DNA from 3 places in the Massilia sp. LjRoot122 genome. Region 2 is predicted to be linked to each of the others. Evidence: predicted binding sites of a transcription regulator. Region 2 holds the regulator's gene; each other region holds the start of a gene.
What was found. Region 2 encodes LexA, which represses DNA repair genes until DNA is damaged. Its sites were predicted from a motif close to ACTGTATNNNNATACAGT; they were not measured.
Positions count from the first base shown of each region.

Region 1: a site for LexA is predicted at 3,319-3,336, ahead of imuA (translesion DNA synthesis-associated protein ImuA). Genes of this name have one in related genera too.
Region 3: a site for LexA is predicted at 3,143-3,160, ahead of recA (recombinase RecA). Genes of this name have one in related genera too.

Region 1 is NZ_CAXUPB020000003.1:4,364-10,339, reverse strand. Features, by position in the region: gene ACSQ25_RS24215 (hypothetical protein) at 136-489, opposite strand; gene ACSQ25_RS24210 (hypothetical protein) at 510-785, opposite strand; gene ACSQ25_RS24205 (Y-family DNA polymerase) at 1,189-2,670, opposite strand; gene imuA (translesion DNA synthesis-associated protein ImuA) at 2,600-3,301, opposite strand; gene ACSQ25_RS24195 (hypothetical protein) at 3,559-4,011, opposite strand; gene ACSQ25_RS24190 (hypothetical protein) at 4,044-4,538, opposite strand; gene ACSQ25_RS24185 (hypothetical protein) at 4,604-5,032, opposite strand; gene ACSQ25_RS24180 (hypothetical protein) at 5,282-5,779, opposite strand; gene ACSQ25_RS24175 (phospholipase D family protein) at 5,787-5,976, opposite strand, start outside.
Region 2 is NZ_CAXUPB020000001.1:1,541,342-1,547,317, forward strand. Features, by position in the region: gene purF (amidophosphoribosyltransferase) at 1-743, shown strand, start outside; gene ACSQ25_RS06715 (cystathionine gamma-synthase family protein) at 752-1,990, shown strand; gene ACSQ25_RS06720 (tetratricopeptide repeat protein) at 2,090-2,824, shown strand; gene lexA (transcriptional repressor LexA) at 2,876-3,508, opposite strand; gene rpsF (30S ribosomal protein S6) at 3,723-4,115, shown strand; gene priB (primosomal replication protein N) at 4,144-4,434, shown strand; gene rpsR (30S ribosomal protein S18) at 4,471-4,761, shown strand; gene rplI (50S ribosomal protein L9) at 4,801-5,253, shown strand; gene ACSQ25_RS06750 (replicative DNA helicase) at 5,370-5,976, shown strand, end outside.
Region 3 is NZ_CAXUPB020000001.1:494,916-500,891, reverse strand. Features, by position in the region: gene sucC (ADP-forming succinate--CoA ligase subunit beta) at 1-336, opposite strand, end outside; gene ACSQ25_RS02220 (DUF2889 domain-containing protein) at 407-970, opposite strand; gene recX (recombination regulator RecX) at 1,474-1,932, opposite strand; gene recA (recombinase RecA) at 1,954-3,036, opposite strand; gene ACSQ25_RS02205 (response regulator) at 3,274-3,975, shown strand; gene ACSQ25_RS02200 (sensor histidine kinase) at 3,972-5,537, shown strand; gene ACSQ25_RS02195 (DUF4212 domain-containing protein) at 5,515-5,847, shown strand; gene ACSQ25_RS02190 (sodium:solute symporter family protein) at 5,844-5,976, shown strand, end outside.

The DNA.
Region 1 (5,976 bases), on a different contig from region 2:
AAAGCACTACGGCATATCTGGCCGGGGATCGGCGTCAGTGATAAAGCCTACTCGCCTCAGTAGCGCCTGACATCTGCGTCGAGTAGCTCACTCTCCTGGTATCGAAGCGGTGTGAATCGACGCTTGATCATGGCCCTACCCTCCGATAATGAACATCTTAGAGCTCAGGTCGAAGGCCGCGGCCACCAGTGCGGGATGCTTGCTAGCCTCGGCATGCGGCGCCGCCGCGTCCCAATCGTTGAACAGGACGGCTTGCTCGACACGCGGGCCGTATCCACGTTTGATCAGTGCGGGTGTTTCTTCCAGCTGGACGAGGAACTCATCACGCTCGCGCAGCCAAACTACAAAGCCGACGAAGTTCGCTTCGGGAGGTACAGCATGTTCCTTGCGCAGATCGTCAATGTCGATCGGGGTTCTGCCCTCGCGGCGCTTTAACTTCGCCTGCTCTTCTCGTTCTGTCTTCGTGCCGCGGTCTTTTGCCTGTCCCATTCAAATCTCCTGGTGATGATCTAATGCGTTCCGATCTCGCCTTCCAGCGCCAAGCGGCAGCCTGCACGCTTTAGTACCGGCCCCCAATCCGCGACGGCGTAGACAGCACCGGTCTTCTCGATTGCGACGCCGGTTTGCTCCTGGGCGCGGGAGATCAAGCTGGTGACCGATTTCTTGTCCAAGCCGGTGAGCTCACTTATTCGTACAAGCGTGGCAGGCTTGAGTAGGTCGATGGCCCCCAACACCATCAGCATGCGGCGCACGTCGCGTATCGGATATTGTGGGGCTTGGGTCATGGAACCAGCTCGGTTTCGGTAACCCGAGCATTATACGAGCCTTGTGGCACTCAGCTTCCCTGCCCGGCGCTCATTGCCGGTCTGTGCTCACGCAACCTGCAAACCGAACGTTCCAGCATTGTGCTGTTCGCTTTCGCGTTATTTCGTCGACTTCGAGGCCACTCACGCGGGCCTCGCCATTTTTGCACCACAGTAGCTTGGCTTCATACAGGGGAGGCAGAACATCATTCCCATCCGGCGCCTGCAGCCTGGCAGTGGCGACAGTGCGACGAAACTCACTACTCGGGCATTCATCGAACGAGAAAGATCCTTCATAGACGGTTTGCGGGAATGCGAGTCGATGCCTTGCGAGAGGTCTGCCGCCCGCTTCAAACAGAAGTGAAACCGAATCAGCCATACGTATCTACCCGAACAGGCCGTGCAAGAACCAGCGCGGTTCATTCTCGCCGGCGGCACTCATGATCCGCTCGCGATACACATAAAACAGTTCGTGCCCCTGCCCTTCGGCGATGAAGTAGTCACGCGCAGCGGTAGCATCCCACCATGCCGCCTCTACCCGTTCGGGCCCCTGCACCATCCGCAGTGGACTGCCGTAGAAAGGCCGGTTATGGCGCACTAGCAGTGGAATCGGCGTCGCAAGTAGCCACGTAGGTCGGAGCAGGCTTTTGATATCCGGCGGCAGCTGCTTGGCTATGTCGACGTCGCGGATCTTCTCTTGGACTGACACCCATGCATTCGCGACCTCAGGGCGATGGTCGGCCACGGGTTTTGACCGACGCACCTTATCCGCGCCTATGCGCGAGACCAGAAGTTCCAGCATGCGCACTTGGTCCTCTTCGCTACCCCCGGGTTCGGGAAAAAGCGATTCGCTCGGTGGTTCCATGGCCTGCAGTTGATCGACCTGGAGCGCCAATCCAATGACCGGAGCTTCGAGGTCGAGTTTACCGAGTCGCTCTTTCATCAACCGAATGATGTGATCGCCGTCCCATACTGGCTCGGCGAGAGTGATTTCAACCGCCGTTGGCGGTCGGGCTGTCCTCCCTCTTTCGTGGTCCAGTTTTAGCGTTACCCGCTCGGCTGCCATATGCTTTGCTACCAGCCAGCCCGTCAGCTGCAGCACCAGGCGCTGCGCCCCCGCGAGCAGCAGCTCGGCATTCTCGATCCGCCCGAACAGTTCCAGCTTGGCCTCGAACGTCTCGGCCGGCACCACCCATTCAAAGAACTCAGGGGCGGTACCGAACGCATGGTCGAGGATGTCGAGTAGAGGACGCCCACACCGGCGCTGCAGCCCTGGACGCGGAAGGCGGCGCAGGTCTGCGATCGTCTCGCAGCCGATCCCCTCGAACCATGCCGAGAAAGGGCGGACCGGAGGCACGACCAAAGCCGGCAGGACGTTGAGACGGCGCGTCATTGTCGCCGTTTTGACGGTTCGGCCACCACCGCATCTGGCCAGGATCCAGGCGCCACGTGCTGTGGGGGCGCAGCTGAGGTGGACCGAGAAGCCGAGCCTGCGCATATCGGCCTGCACGCGCCTGCAAAGCGCGCGTATGCCACGGAAAAGCCGGAGTGAGGCCCCGATATCGACCACCAGGGAAGATTCCTCTGCTAGGGCGACAAGTGGGCTGTATTGAAGCAGCGCCAGGGCGACCGCCTGCAGCGCTTCATCCTCGCTCGCGGACGATCGTTCATAGATCTTGGCATCCGGGGCGAGCATGAGGACGCCACCGCGACGCATTCCGGGTTTGACGCCGGCGGCACGCGCGGCGCGAGACATAACGAGTACGCGCTCCTGCTCGAGGACGACACTGACGCCGTCACTCGACCAGTTCGGCTCGAAGACTTCCAGCGACAACAGGCGAAGGTGCAGGCCGATCCAAAGACGCATGACGATGAACGAAAGAAGGGGATAATGGAAGAAAGAGACTTGCGTCGAGCTGTGCTCCCTTCCGTTTTAGGATCGTGACGTCGAGCCCGCCAACGGCAGGCCGGAGCGCCAATCGTAGTGGCGCCGGTGACGAATCTTGGGCGGCCGCCAGTGGCCTCAGCAAAAAACAAAGACCTTGGTTCTCTTGGCACGCCAAGTTGAGGCGCCTGATGGACTCGCTTCGGGCATGCGCTTGCCAAAGCATCACTGCTGAGCAAGCTCCCGTTTTGAGCGCTTGCTCAGTAGCCCAAAGTGCGTCAGCTGTACGGTCTGGTTGGACCCATATAATCTGCGACGGGTTTAGGCCCATGGCCGCCAGTGCGAGAGCGTTAGGAGTGTGCGGCGGCTGGATGAGCATTATCGGCCGCGTGCCGGCATGAGCGAAGACTTTTTCCATCAGACGCATCTCGCCCAAGCCAGCACTTTGCACATGAAGTTCGGTGAGTGAACTCGTTGGCCAGCCGCCACCTGGCAACTGCGCATTCAGAATGGGGTGGCCAGTGTCAACGCATCTTGTGCTACCGCGGGCCAGCTGCGAGGCTCGCCAGAGCGATGGATGAATTGCTTCCGGCGAGTTGTTGTCGTGAGGCATCTAGCAGAATTCATAATACTGTATGGGCATACAGTAAAACGTCTGTGAGCTTTTGACAAGTCCGATGCGTCAAATCGGATCGCTGAGCGCTGATTGAGCCTTGAGAAAACCAATGTGTTGTAGCTATGAAGCAACAATCAGGATGAGAACGCGGCGACAGTGCTCCGCGAGATGAGCCGACCCGGAGTCGCGAGCAAGGATTGATCAGCAATCTGCTGAGCATGACCTGCATGCGGGCCACAAGTACTGAAGGGTCTTTACTCGATTGGAGCGCGTTCGACCTGGTAGAGGTTGTATCGCTCGATTTCGTCGGACAGCTCAAGCTCCGCCCCATTACCGTACAAGTAGTAGAACTCTGAAATCGCCAGGTCGAGCATGGCTCGTGCTTGAGTGCGCGCGTCAAACTCAACGACATCATCTCCCACGGCGTTCATGTGCTTGGAGCGGTTCTTGGCGTGGTTGACGATGTCTCTGATGTCCTTATCGGTCGAAGGTTCGCCCCCTTCGTTCAGGAACTTGGAAATTCGTACTGCCCCTTTGACGAGAGAAGTGTGCGCTGAGTCGGCGCCGGTCCGTTCCACGAATTTTCCCAGCAGTTCCTGGGCGGCGCCAGCCAAGTGTAGCGCTGAGAAATACGAATCGCCTCGAAAGTATAATTCGATCGCTCTCCCCAGGTACTCCGCAGCGACTGTTAGCTTGCTGATGGTCATGTGTGGTCTCGTATACTCTGGCAGGCAGAGGATTACTGGCCTGTGCCTTCGGCCTTGCGCCGTCGCGCTTCGTCCACACGCATGAGCTCGATTGCGTCAAGCGCGTCGCGCAGCCGCCGGGCTACCCGCGGCGTTACGAACATATCGACTACGTCGGCTTGTGCGTAATGCGTGCGGCTTGGGCCGATTGCCTCGATTCCACTCCCCCCGCCGCCGGTCTCGAACAACATCACGTCGTTCGGGCCGCCATTGTCGTTCAGCGAATAGCCATGAAGCTCGCTCGCTGAGTTGACGTTGTAAATATGTCCATCCTCGCACCAGTCCTTAGTATCGATGCACCAGACCTTTTCTAGCAGGCTTTCAAGGTAGCGGCCTGCGCTCTCGCCCGATTTCACCTCGAAGAATACAATGCGCTCTTCGAGCGCCTCGCCTGCCATTTGTCTCGGCAGGCTAACGATTGCTCGATAAAGCCGACCATTGCCGGCTAAGGTGACGGGCTGTCGCAGATAGTTCACAGGCTGGTTCATAACTCTGTTCCTGGTCGCGGTAGGTATGCCGGCGGCTGGCCGGAAAAGGGCTTACTCATTTTCGCCTATTTATTCGCCTGAGTGAGCACGTCATCAAGCATGACAGGCAAAGGGACATATTGTCCGTTCGCCGCTCCATACGCGATATGCTCACGCTGTACGTCGCGCAGGTGTTCAAAGGCGTTGGAGACGGCATTAGACCAGTGCGATCCTCGCTGTAAGAGATCGGCTGGAATTGTCATAAGACGTTGTTCTAAGATGGTTAAGGCGCTCATGAAGTCGTGTCCCGTTACCAGCGGCAACCACTCTGTACCGCTGATGTATTCGACCGCCGAAATCATGTCGCTGTCTCCAGCACTCGTTGAGTCTCTGACGTCATCGAGCTGATGCTCTGCAGGCGCCAAGCCGGCCCACACGCCTTTACCGTAGCGATCATCCCAAGATTGGAAGACGAAGCTGCGGTTCGTCACTAGGTCGTTGATTCGTTCAAACATATACTTTCTCTTTACAACTCAACTATGTTCGCTTGGTCGGCACCGGCTGATCGAATTGCGACCGCGGCCCAAACAAGGATCACGAGTGCTGCCATCGTGGAGCCCTTCCACCAATTTGAAGCTACGAATTCTACCCAACCGAACATCACGACCCACCCTGCGTCCAGAATCATTGAAAGTACTATCCACCGAATAAACCATTGTCCAGATTTCTTCAATGTGTATCCTCCCCGTTCATTCTTCTCTGAGTCATCGTGGCCAAGGAACTGGAGTGGTGAGTGTGATGTCGTGTTGCCGACTGGTCTCGACAACGGCGACTAGGCGTGCCTTCAGCGCACTGACCGCTGCAACCCGTTCCTCTTTCTCCAGTTGCCCGGCATGCGAAAGCAATTTGCGAACGGCTCCGAGCCAGTGCTGCTCATGTACAACGGCTATTGTAAAACGATGCGTGCTGCTGGCCAGGAATGCCAGGAACGTTGCCCCGTCACGAATTTCATCCCATAGTACAACCGCGTTAATTTTGTTTTCGGCGAACAGGTGGTTCGGCACATACATGGCGTCGGAAAGTGCTATGGATGGCATGCTGCTTCTCTTGGCCAACTGCTCCGTCAACGCTCTCGCTACCGTGGACTTACCTGACGCGATCGCGCCAGTCACCAGCACTAGACCGCCTGCCAGCGGTGCTGCCAGGAGGGCATCAACGGCGAGGTCAAGCGCGGTCGGCAGTCGGGTTTCGTTGTCCGTCATCGTTTTCCTAGCTCAGTTGAACGTCGAGGGGCCAGAGGAAGTAAGGGCCAAACCGAGACTTCGCGATGTATTCGATGCCGGCCTGTTCGCCCTTCGCCGTAGGGCCGTACTTGTTGTCGCCCAAGGCCTCGACGTACCCGGCGGTGGCCGCTCGTTCGAGCACCTGAGCTGTCTTCAGGCCGAGTTTCTGCCCAAGC
Region 2 (5,976 bases):
GCCCGGACTCGGTGATCGACGGCGCCTCGGTGTACGCGACCCGCCTGCGCATGGGCGAATACCTGGCCGACAAGATCCGCCAGGAGATCCCGGAAGGCGAGATCGACGTGGTCATGCCGATCCCCGATTCCTCGCGCCCGGCCGCGATCCAGCTGGCCCTGAAACTCGGCGTCGAGTACCGCGAAGGTTTCATCAAGAACCGCTACATTGGCCGCACCTTCATCATGCCGGGGCAAGGCATGCGCAAGAAGTCGGTGCGCCAGAAGCTCAACGCCATCGCCTCCGAGTTCAAGGACAAGAACGTGCTGCTGGTCGACGACTCGATCGTGCGCGGCACCACCAGCCGCGAGATCGTGCAGATGGCGCGTGACGCCGGCGCCCGCAAGGTGTTCTTCGCCTCGGCCGCGCCGCCGGTGCTGTACCCGAACGTGTACGGCATCGACATGCCGACCCGCGACGAGCTGATCGCCCACGGCCGCACCGTCGAGGAAGTCTGCGCCGAGATCACCGCCGACCGCCTGGTCTACCAGGACGTGGACGCGCTCAAGCGCGCCATTTCGGACGTCAACCCGGCGCTGAAGAACTTCGAGGCTTCCTGCTTCGACGGCGTGTACGTCACCGGCGACGTGACCCCGGAATACCTGGACCGCCAGGAAACGGCGCGCCATAACCCGAAGCAGAACCAGATCGAGGATCCGGTGCGCACCCAGCTGAACCTCAACACCCCGGCGACGGCGGAGTAAGGTCTGCAATGAGCGATCAGAAGTACGGTTTCACGACCACCATCCTGCACAACGACCGTCGCAAGACGGTCGAGCAGGGCTCGCTGCACAAGCCGGTGCACACCTCGGTGGCCTTCGGCTACAACGACGCGCGCCAGCTGGCCTCGGTCTTCCAGGGCAAGGAGCCGGGATTCCGCTACGGCCGCCAGGGCAACCCGACGGTGAGCGCGCTCGAGGACAAGATCACCAAGATGGAAGACGGTGTCGGCACCCTGTGCTTCGCCACCGGCATGGGCGCCATCGGCGCGCTGTTCCAGGCCTTGCTGCGCGCGGGCGACCACATCGTCTCGTCCTCCTTCCTGTTTGGGAATACCAACAGCCTGTGGCAGACGGTGGCGGGGCAGGGCGTCGGCGTCGATTTCGTCGACGCGACCGATGTCGCCAATGTCGAAGCGGCTCTGAAGCCGGACACGCGCATGGTCTTCGTCGAGACCATCGCCAATCCGCGCACCCAGGTCGCCGACCTGGCGCGCATCGGCCAGCTGTGCCGTGAGCGCGGCATCCTCTACGTGGTCGACAACACCATGACCACGCCCTACCTGTTCCGCCCGAAGGCGGTGGGCGCGGGCCTGGTGGTGAATTCGCTGACCAAGTCGATCGGCGGCCACGGCAATGCGCTGGGCGGCGCCCTGACCGATACCGGCCTGTTCGACTGGAGCGCCTATCCGCATATCGCGGCGAACTTCCGCAAGCAGCCGGCCGCCAACCAGGGCCTGGCCCAGCTGCGCGCCAAGGCCCTGCGCGACTTCGGTGCGGCCCTCGGCCCGGAAGCGGCCCACCACATCGCGGTCGGCGCCGAGACGCTGGCCTTGCGCATGGAACGCACCAGCGCCAACGCGCTGGCGCTGGCGCAGATGCTGGAAGCAGATGAGCGTGTAGCCGCAGTCCATTATCCGGGCCTGGCCTCGCACCCGCAGCACGGCATCACGAAAGAGCTGTTCCGCGCGGGTGGTTCTCTGTTGAGCTTCGAGCTGCGCGAGGACATCGACTGCTTCGACTACCTGAACCGCCTCAAGCTCGGCATCCCGGCCAGCAACCTGGGCGACACCCGCACCCTGGTGATTCCGGTGGCGCACACGATCTTCTTCGAGATGGGAGCGGAGCGGCGCGCCAGCATGGGCATCGCCGAGTCCCTGATCCGGGTGTCGGTGGGCATCGAAGACACCGACGACCTGCTGGCGGACTTCCGCCAGGCGCTCGAGGCATAATTAAAACGGCAGCCACAGGCTGCCGTTTTGTTTCAGCGGTTGAGCAGGCCCGCCTGTTGCCGCTATCATGAAGCTTCTTTCCTCATTCCACATCTGCCCATGAAGACCAAGCTGTTCCTTGCATCCCTGCTGCTGTGCGGCGCCGCCTTCGCCGGCGAGCTGGAAGACGCCAATGCCCTGTTCGCGAAGAAGGATTACGCCGGTGCGCTGAAGATCTATACCAAGCTGGCGAATGCCGGCAATCCCGAGGCGCAGCAGGCGCTCGGCCAGATGTACTGGTACGGCGAAGCGGGGCAGGTGGACGAGCCGAAGGCCGAGGCGCTGTTCAAGAAGGCCGCCGCCAAGGGCAACAAGGTCGCGATCGCCTCGCTGGAACTGATGGACCAGCGCCTCAAGCGCCGCAAGGAAATCGACTACTGGATCAAGGGCTATGACGGCGAAGACCTGAAGTCGGGCGAATACCGCTGCGTGACGCCGCGGATTCCGGCGATGTCGAAGGTCAACGCGGACATCGACCGCATCGGTGCGGCCGTGCAGGCGTGGCAGGATTGCTACAACAAGTACGTCACCAAGCTGAATGCCGCGATGCCGCTGACCCAGCGCATTCCGGCGGACATCGCCAAGCTGATGAACAAGGAAGAGACCGAGAAGTCGACGGCCTACCTGAAGCAGCTGCAGGAAAACCTGAGCGAGGAGGCGAAGGTCAGTTCGAAGCTGGTGCTGGCGGACTTTGCAGCATGGCGCTCGGCGACCGAGGCCTATGTGGAAGAGCACAACAAGATGGTGAAGTCCGCCAAGAAGGATTCGCACTGGGCGGACAAGAAGATCCAGTAAGACGCGCTTGAGCGCTTTGGCGGCTTGCCGCCAGAGCGTTCATGGGAAGCCTCAGTGCCAGCTGCGCATCAGGCCGACGGCCAGGCCTTCCAGCGCGAACTCGTCTTCCGGAGTTACCTGGATGACCTTGAAGTCCGGGTTTTCCGGCAGCAGTTCGACCAGGTTGCCGGTCTTGCGGTAGCGCTTGACGGTCACTTCCTCGCCCAGGCGGGCCACGACGATCTGGCCGTTCTTGGCGCTGTCGATCTTCTTGACTGCCAGGAAGTCGCCATCGCAGATGCCGGCGTCGCGCATCGACCAGCCTTTGACCTTCAGCAGGAAGTCGGGGCGCGCCGAGAACATGGCGGCGTCGACGGAGTAGGTGGCTTCGACGTGTTCCTGGGCCAGGATCGGCGAACCGGCGGCCACGCGGCCGACCAGCGGCAGCGACATCATCAGGGCCGCAGGGACCATCGGCACCTGCTCGACCGAGGCGCCGATCAGGCGGATGCCGCGCGAGGTGCCCGGCGAAATCTCGATCGCGCCCTTGCGCGCCAGCGCCTGCAGGTGTTCCTCGGCCGCATTGGCCGACTTGAATCCCAGCTCGGCCGCGATTTCGGCGCGGGTCGGCGGGAAGCCGGTGTTTTCGATCGCTTCCTTGATCAGGTTCAGGATCTGTTCTTGCCTTGCAGTGAGCTTGAGCATGGGTGTTTTACGGCAATGGTTGTAAGAGCAGACTGTATTTTTGTACAGTATTCTCGGATGCGCAAGGGAAAACACGGGAAATGTGTAAAAAAATTGTGCAATGCGGTCCAGTTCCCATCCGCCGACTTTTCAGGCTATAATGTCCGGCTTTCCCTTCCCACACTCGTCTTGACGCCGAGGTGGGCATTTGTTTAACGTCCTCAAGGAGTGTTGCATGCGTCATTATGAAATCGTTTTTATCGTCCACCCGGACCAGAGCGAGCAAGTCCCGGCGATGATCGAGCGTTACAAGACCACGGTGACCAGCCGCGGCGGTAACATCCATCGCGTGGAAGACTGGGGCCGTCGCCAGATGGCTTACCAGATCCAGAAGCTGCCGAAAGCCCACTACATCTGCCTGAACATCGAGTGCGACAACGAGACCCTGGTCGAGCTGGAAACCGCATTCAAGTTCAACGATGCCGTCCTGCGTCACCTGACCGTCAAGATGAAGAAGGCCGAAACCGCACCGTCGCCGATGATGAAGTCGGTCCAGCGCGAAGACGCAGCCAAGAGCCACCGCGCAGAAGCAGCAGCTCCTGCCGCTGCCCCGGCCGCAGCTGCCTAAGTTTTTTCTCGGGAATTCGTAGAGCGCAGTGAACCAGTTCCAGCTCATCGCGACCATCGCGGAGCGTGACGTACTGCGTTATACCCCGGCCGGCGTCCCTATCGTGGGCGCGATCCTGATGCACGATTCGCAACAGGTAGAGGCCGGAGTGGCAAGGCAGGTCGCGTTTGAAATCCCTGCGCTCGGCGCGGGCGAGATTTCAGGCAGGCTGCAAAGCGCCGAACTCGGTGCCGCCTACCGCTTCGAAGGATTCCTGGCCAGGAAAAACCGCAACAGCAAAGCCTTGGTGTTTCACATCATTGATTTCAGTGCTGCATAACGCAGCGCAATTTAGATTAGATACAGGAGCCTCGAAATGGCATTCGGTAAAAAGTTCGACAAAAACAAAGCTAAAGAAAAACTCAAGCGCAAACAGCAGAACCCGCTGTTCAAGCGCAAGAAGTTCTGCCGCTTCACCGCAGCAAACGTGGAACAGGTCGATTACAAAGACGTCGACACCCTGAAGGACTTCGTCCAGGAAAACGGCAAGATCATGCCGGCACGTCTGACCGGCACCAAGGCGCACTACCAGCGCCAGGTCGACACCGCCATCAAGCGCGCACGTTACCTCGCGCTGCTGCCGTACACCGACCTGCACAACGCCTAATTCGCGTCGTACAGTTCAGAACATCCTGGAGAAAAGAACATGCAAGTTATCCTTTTGGAAAAAGTTGTTAACGTCGGCAACCTGGGCGACGTCGTCAAGGTCAAGGACGGTTACGCACGTAACTTCCTGATCCCGCAAAAGATGGCACGCCGCGCCACCCAGGCCGCCGTGGCCGAGTTCGAAGTCAAGCGCGCCGAACTGGAAAAAGCAGCTGGCGAAAAGCTGGCCGCTGCCCAGGCACAAGGCGACAAGCTGAACGGCATGACCGTCACCATCGCCCAGAAGGCGGGCGTGGACGGCCGTCTGTTCGGTTCGGTCACCAACTTCGACATCGCCGAAGCCCTGAGCAAGCAAGGCTTCCCGGTCGAGAAGTCGCAGGTTCGCCTGCCGACCGGCCCGCTGAAGACCACCGGTGAATTCCCGGTCGCCGTCGCGCTGCACACCGACGTCGTCTCCGAAATCACCATCTCGGTGGTCGGCGAAGCTGCTTAATTTGAGCTAAGCACTTGTTGTATAAATGAAAAAGCCGGGTTCGCCCGGCTTTTTTATTGCCGGAAATTCTCGCCAATTATGTCAGCCGTGTGACCGGAAAAGGTATAATGCCCGCCATGAATTCCCCAGCCGATCCGCAAGTCGATTCCCTGCGCATCCCGCCGCATTCCATCGAAGCAGAGCAGTCCGTCATCGGCGGTCTCCTGCGCGACAATGCCGCGTGGGACCGCATTGCCGACTTCATGAACGCGGACGATTTTTACCGCTACGACCACCGCATCATCTTCGAACAGATGGTCCGCCTGATCAACGCCGGCAAGCCGGCCGACGTGATCACGGTCTACGAGGCCTGCAACAACCTCGGCAAGGCCGAGGAAGTGGGCGGCCTGCAGTACCTGAACGCGATGGCGCAGAACACGCCGTCGGCGGCCAACATCCGCCGCTATGCCGAGATCGTGCGCGACCGCGGCATCCTGCGCAAGCTGATCACCGTGGCCGACGAGATCTCGGGCAATGCCTTCAACCCGCAGGGCAAGGAAGTCAAGCAGATGCTGGACGAGGCCGAGTCGAAGATCTTTGCGATCGCCGAAACCGGTTCCCGCGGCCAGCAGGGCTGGAACCCGATCCAGCCGCTGCTGACCCAGGTCGTCGAGCGCATCGACGAGCTGTATTCGCGCGAAAACCAGGGCGAGATCACCGGCGTGCCGACCGGCTTCATCGACC
Region 3 (5,976 bases), 1.0 Mb from region 2:
CAGCGACACGTACAGTTCCTTCTTGATGTCAGCGCCTTCTTCGATCAGCAGGCGGCGGACTTTCTGGCCTTCCGGGCTGGTCTGGTGCGTGATCAGCTGCATGCCCATGATCTGGTCCGAGTATTCCTTGACCTGTTCCAGCGACTTGGCAACCTTGACGCCGCCGCCTTTACCACGGCCACCGGCATGGATCTGCGCCTTGACGACCCAGACCGGGCCGCCCAGCTCTTCAGCGGCCTTGACCGCCTCTTCCACGTTCATGCACGGAATGCCGCGCGGAACGGTCACTCCGAACTTTCGGAGGATCTCTTTGCCTTGATACTCATGGATTTTCATGCTGGCTTCCCTTCTTCTATTACTGAATTAGAAATACGGTTGAATTACAAAAAATGACAAACAGCGAATGCTAACCCGACACTGCTTTGATCGACCAGCGGGGATAGTAGGTGGCCACGGCCGGTCCGTCGCTGCGCAGCGCATGGCAACGGTCGAGCTCGAAAGGCCGTTCGGCCGAGTTGTCGTCGGCGCCGCCGCGGGTGTCGAACACGTCGTCGGCGTAGGCCTGCAGCGCTGCCGTGGGCAGCACCTGGGCCAATTCGGTCAGGTGGGTGCAACCGAGCACGCCCGTGAGGCGGTCTTTCAGGTGCAGCCGGAAGTGGTTCATCAGCGACAGACCGACCAGCTTTTTGTAAGCAGGGCCTATCGTCTCGCAGAAACCGGGATACGGAACGGAATCGGAGGCAGCTTCGGCGTCCACGATGGTCAGCTTGCGGTCGATGGTGACGCGCAGCTTGAGGTCGTGTACGGGCGTCCCGCCCGGACGGGTGCCGGAAGGGAGGGGGATGTCAAGGGTTTTGACGTCGCGGATACTGGCGTCCAGATCCCACAGGCCATCGTCGCGCGCATAGGCTTCGACGGTAATGGCGCGCGTATGCCGGAGCGAGCGCGATACGGGAGGAGACAGGGGCATAAAAACCAATGCCGCTTGCGCGGCGGTTAGTGGTGCAGCCAGTGTGCTTCATGCACGTTGCCGTAGCTTCTACGACAACAACCGCTCATGCGGCGCTGCTTAAACCGTGAAAGTTTAGCACAGGGCGTTGTCGGTTGCACTGCAACAGAGGCCTTTTTGCCGCGTTGCAGCGATATTGGCGGGCTTTCTTGCTGAGTGGTCAATATTGCAGGTGGCTGGACGGGTTGCAGTAGCGGCAGGACCAATCAGCTGGTAATCAGCGGGTAAACGCACAGCGCCAGCGTGCAGCGCCATCGTCCGTTGAGGAATATGCCGGAGCATATCGGAGATGACGCTCCACGCTGGCGCCGGAGCAGCGCTTTCAGCTTCTCTATATAAGAAGCTGGAAAGCTGTCATGTGATCGAAAGGTGATACAGCAGGCCAGCGGCCAGGCCTGGCATATCGTCAGAGCAGCCTGGGGCCAGGCCGGCTCATCATCGTAGCAAGTGTGAACCCACCCCTGCTACAGCTCGTCGTCGTCGGGAGCGCCCTGCATCGCGGCCCGTGCAGCGCGTTGGGAGAAACCACGCTGCAGCAGGAAACGCATCTGCTTGGCTCGCTCGGCCGCATCGACGGCGACGGTGCCGAACTTGCGCTGCCACACTTCGGAGGCACGCGCCGTCTCGCTGTCGGCAAGCGAGGCTTTGATGTCATCCAAGGCTTCGCCTTTGACGCCGTGGCTTTGCAGCTCGGCCATCACCCGGCTGTTGCCGAAACGTGCCGCCCGCCGGTTGATGAGCGATTCGGCAAAACGTTCCTGCGACAGCCAGTTGTTTTTTTCAAGGAAATCCAGGAGGGCTTCCACATCCTCGCCCTCCTCGGCATAACGGGCCAGCTTGCGCCCCAGCTCGAGCCGGCTGTGCTCGCGCTGCGAGAGATAACGCAGCGCCCGCCCTTTGAGGCTCAGCTGGGGTGCAGGCATAGGCACTCTACAAGACAGCGATTACTCGCCGACTGCCTTCAGCTTGTCCTTGCCGCTGTCTTCGACAGCAGCGAGGACCGGCGGCAGTTCACGCACGCCCAGCGCAGCACGGACCTTGTTCTCGATTTCGCGTGCCAGTGCCGGACGCTCTTTCAGGAACAGGCGGGCGTTGTCCTTGCCCTGGCCAATGCGTTCGCCGTTATAGCTGTACCACGAGCCCGACTTCTCGACGATCTTGTTGTCGGCGCCCAGATCCAGGATTTCGCCTTCGCGCGAGGTGCCTTCTCCGTACAGGATGTCGAAGTGGGCTTCGCGGAACGGCGGCGCGATCTTGTTCTTGACGACCTTGACCTTGGTTTCGTTACCGATCACTTCGTCGCCCGACTTGATCGAGCCGGTACGGCGGATGTCCATACGCACGGAGGCGTAGAACTTCAGCGCGTTACCGCCGGTCGTGGTTTCCGGGCTGCCGAACATCACGCCGATCTTCATACGGATCTGGTTGATGAAGATGACCAGGGTGTTGGTGCGGTTGATCGAGGCGGTCAGCTTGCGCAGCGCCTGCGACATCAGTCGCGCCTGCAGGCCCGGGAGCGAGTCGCCCATGTCGCCTTCGATCTCGGCGCGCGGGGTCAGTGCCGCCACCGAGTCGATGACCACGAGGTCGACCGAGCCCGAACGCACCAGGGCGTCGGTAATTTCAAGCGCCTGTTCGCCGGTGTCCGGCTGCGAGATCAGCAGCTCGTCCAGCTTGATGCCCAGCTTCTGCGCATAGCCCACGTCGAGCGCGTGCTCGGCGTCGATGAAGGCGCAGGTGCCACCCAGTTTCTGCATCTGGGCGATGGTCTGCAAGGTCAGGGTGGTTTTACCCGACGATTCAGGACCGTAGATCTCGACGATACGGCCGCGCGGCAGGCCACCGACGCCCAGCGCGATGTCCAGGCCCAGCGAGCCGGTGGAAACAGTCTGGACTTCCTCGACCGGCATGTTGGAATCCATGCGCATGACCGAGCCCTTGCCAAACTGCTTTTCAATCTGCGCCAGGGCGGCTGCCAGCGCTTTGCCTTTTTCGGCAACATTCAATGCGATTTTTTTGTCGTCCATGGTGTACTTTCAGCTGTGGAGTAGGCAAGGTAGGGGCGCTACCGCTAAAATCAAGAGAACCACTGTATATAAATCCAGTTGTTCAAGCAAGCGAAATCAAGCCACTACTGTATATAAATCCAGTGGTTTAGGCAAGCGAAAAAAGTCTCGGTGTTGTTATCCGCGAGGCTCGCATTGTTGCGATAAATCAAACACAATAGGGCCTGTTGAAGGCTTAACGTTTTACAGGTGGTCCCCATGCGAATTCTGCTCGCCGAAGATGATAGCGTACTTGCCGATGGATTAACGCGTTCCCTGCGCCAGTCCGGCTATGCGATCGATTGCGTCAAGAACGGCCAGGATGCCGACACGGCCCTGTCCACCCAGGAGTTCGACCTCCTCATCCTCGACCTCGGCCTGCCCAAGCTGTCCGGCCTGGAAGTGCTGCGCCGCCTGCGCGCGCGCTCTTCGCTGCTGCCGGTGCTGATCCTCACCGCCGCCGATTCGGTCGAGCAGCGCGTCGAGGGCCTCGACCTCGGGGCCGACGACTACATGGCCAAGCCCTTCGCCCTGTCGGAGCTGGAGGCGCGGGTGCGCGCCCTCACCCGCCGCGGCGCCGGCGGCGGCCCCGCCGTGGTGCGCCACGGCCCGCTGGTGTACGACCAGGTCGGCCGCAGCGCCTACATCAACGACCAGATGCTCGACCTGTCGGCGCGCGAACTCGGCCTGCTCGAAGTGCTGCTGGCGCGCACCGGGCGCCTGGTCTCCAAGGAGCAGCTGGTCGACCACCTGTGCGAATGGGGCGAGGAAGTCTCGAACAATGCCATCGAGGTCTACGTGCACCGCCTGCGCAAGAAGATCGAGGTCGGCGGCGTGCGCATCGCCACCGTGCGCGGCCTCGGCTACTGCCTCGAGAAATTCTCCGACGCCCCGCGCGCGCCGGCTCCAGAGAGCAAGTGAACGAGCGCGACGCCGGGCTGGCGGATCCTCCCGCGCCGGAGACGGGACGGGACGGGCTGCAGCCCTACGTTCCGCCCAACCCCGAGCCCGACGAGAACATCCGGCACTCGCTGTTCGGCGAGATCCTCGACTGGATGCTGGCCCCGCTGCTGCTGCTGTGGCCGATGAGCATCGCGATCACCTACCTGGTGGCGAAATCGATCGCCAACCAGCCCTTCGACGATGCGCTCGAAGACCGCGTCACCGTGCTGTCGCAGCAGATCCGCACGGTGGCCGGGCGGCCCGTGGCGCAGCTGCCGGGCAGCGCGCTCGACGTGCTGCGCGCCGACGACGTGGACAGCGTCTACTTCCAGATCAGCGGCCCGGACGGCGCCCACATCGACGGCGACCGCGACCTGCCGCATCCCAGGCCCGGCAAGGGCGGCAACGACGGCGAACGCCCCCAGGGCGGCACCGTGGTGTTCCGGAACGACAGCATCCACGGCACCCCGGTACGCGTCGCCTACTCCTGGGTCAGCCTCGATCCGCTGCGCGCACCCGGCCAGGCCACAGCCAACCCAGGTGACCTGGCCCTGGTGCAGGTCGCGGAAACCCTCGACAAGCGCGCCAACCTGGCCAACGAAATCATCAAGGGCGTGATCCTGCCCCAGTTCATCATCCTGCCGGTGATCCTGGCGCTGGTCTGGTTCGCGCTGTCGCGCGGCCTGTCCCCGCTGGCCGAGCTGCAGGAGCGCATCCGCGCGCGCCCGCAGGACGACCTGTCGCCGATCGACCCGCGCCAGGTGCCGGAAGAGATCTCGCCGCTGGTGGGCTCGTTCAACGACATGCTCGAGCGTCTGGCCCAGACCGTCGAGATGCAGAAGCGCTTCATCGCCGACGCCGCGCACCAGATGAAGACGCCGCTGGCCGGCATGCGCATGCAGTCCGAGCTGGCGCTGCGCCAGGTCGACCCGAGCGAGATCCACCGCTCGCTCGAGCAGCTGGCCCAGAGCTCGGAATCGGCCACGCGCCTGGTCAACCAGTTGCTGGCCCTGGCCCGCGCAGAAAACCAGCCCCATGCCGGCCTGGCCTTCGAAGAGATCGACCTGGCCCAGCTGGCCCGCGCCACCGTGCAGGACTGGGTGCAGGCCTCGTTCGCGCACCGCATCGACCTCGGCTTCGAGCCGCCGGAAGAGACCCTGCAGATTGCCGGCAACGCGCTGATGCTGCGCGAGCTGCTGTCGAACCTGATCGACAACGCGCTGCGCTATACCCCGCAGGGCGGCAGCGTGACGGTGCGCGTGCGGCGCGACGGCGAACACGCCCTGCTCGAAGTCGAGGACACCGGTCCCGGCATCGCACCGGGCGAGCGCGCCCACGTGTTCGAGCGCTTCTACCGCATCCTCGGCAGCAACGTGCAGGGCAGCGGCCTGGGACTGGCGATCGTGCGCGAGATCGCACAGCAGCACGGCGCCGAGATCGACATCTTCAACAATCCGCGCAGCCACTCGCCCCGGTACCCGGGCAGCCTGTTCCGCCTGACCTTCCCGCCCCCAGCCCATGAGCCCGACGACGCCGCTTGACCCCACGCCCACGCCTTCCGGCCCACCCGGCGGCGCGGCCCTCGCCCGCCGCGAGGCGGCGCGCGCGGCCCACTGGCGGGCGACCCGGCGCCTGACCGCCGTCCTGATGACGCTGTGGCTGTGCACCGGCTTCGGCACCGTGTTCTTCGCGCGCGAGCTGGCGCGCTTCACCGTGTTCGGCTGGCCGCTGTCCTTCTACATGGCGGCCCAGGGCGCCTCGCTGGTATCGCTGGCGGTCATCGCGCTCTACGCCTGGCGCCTGCGCCGGCTCGACCGCCTGTACGAGGCCGCGGCGCGGGGGGACGCATGAGCGCGACCAGACCGCCCTACTTCCGCAAGCTGTCGCGCTACTACCTCTGGTACACCGCCTGCTTCGCCCTGTTCCTGGTGTCGCTCGCGCTGCTCGAGCAGGAAGGCATGCCGCGCCTGTGGATCGGCT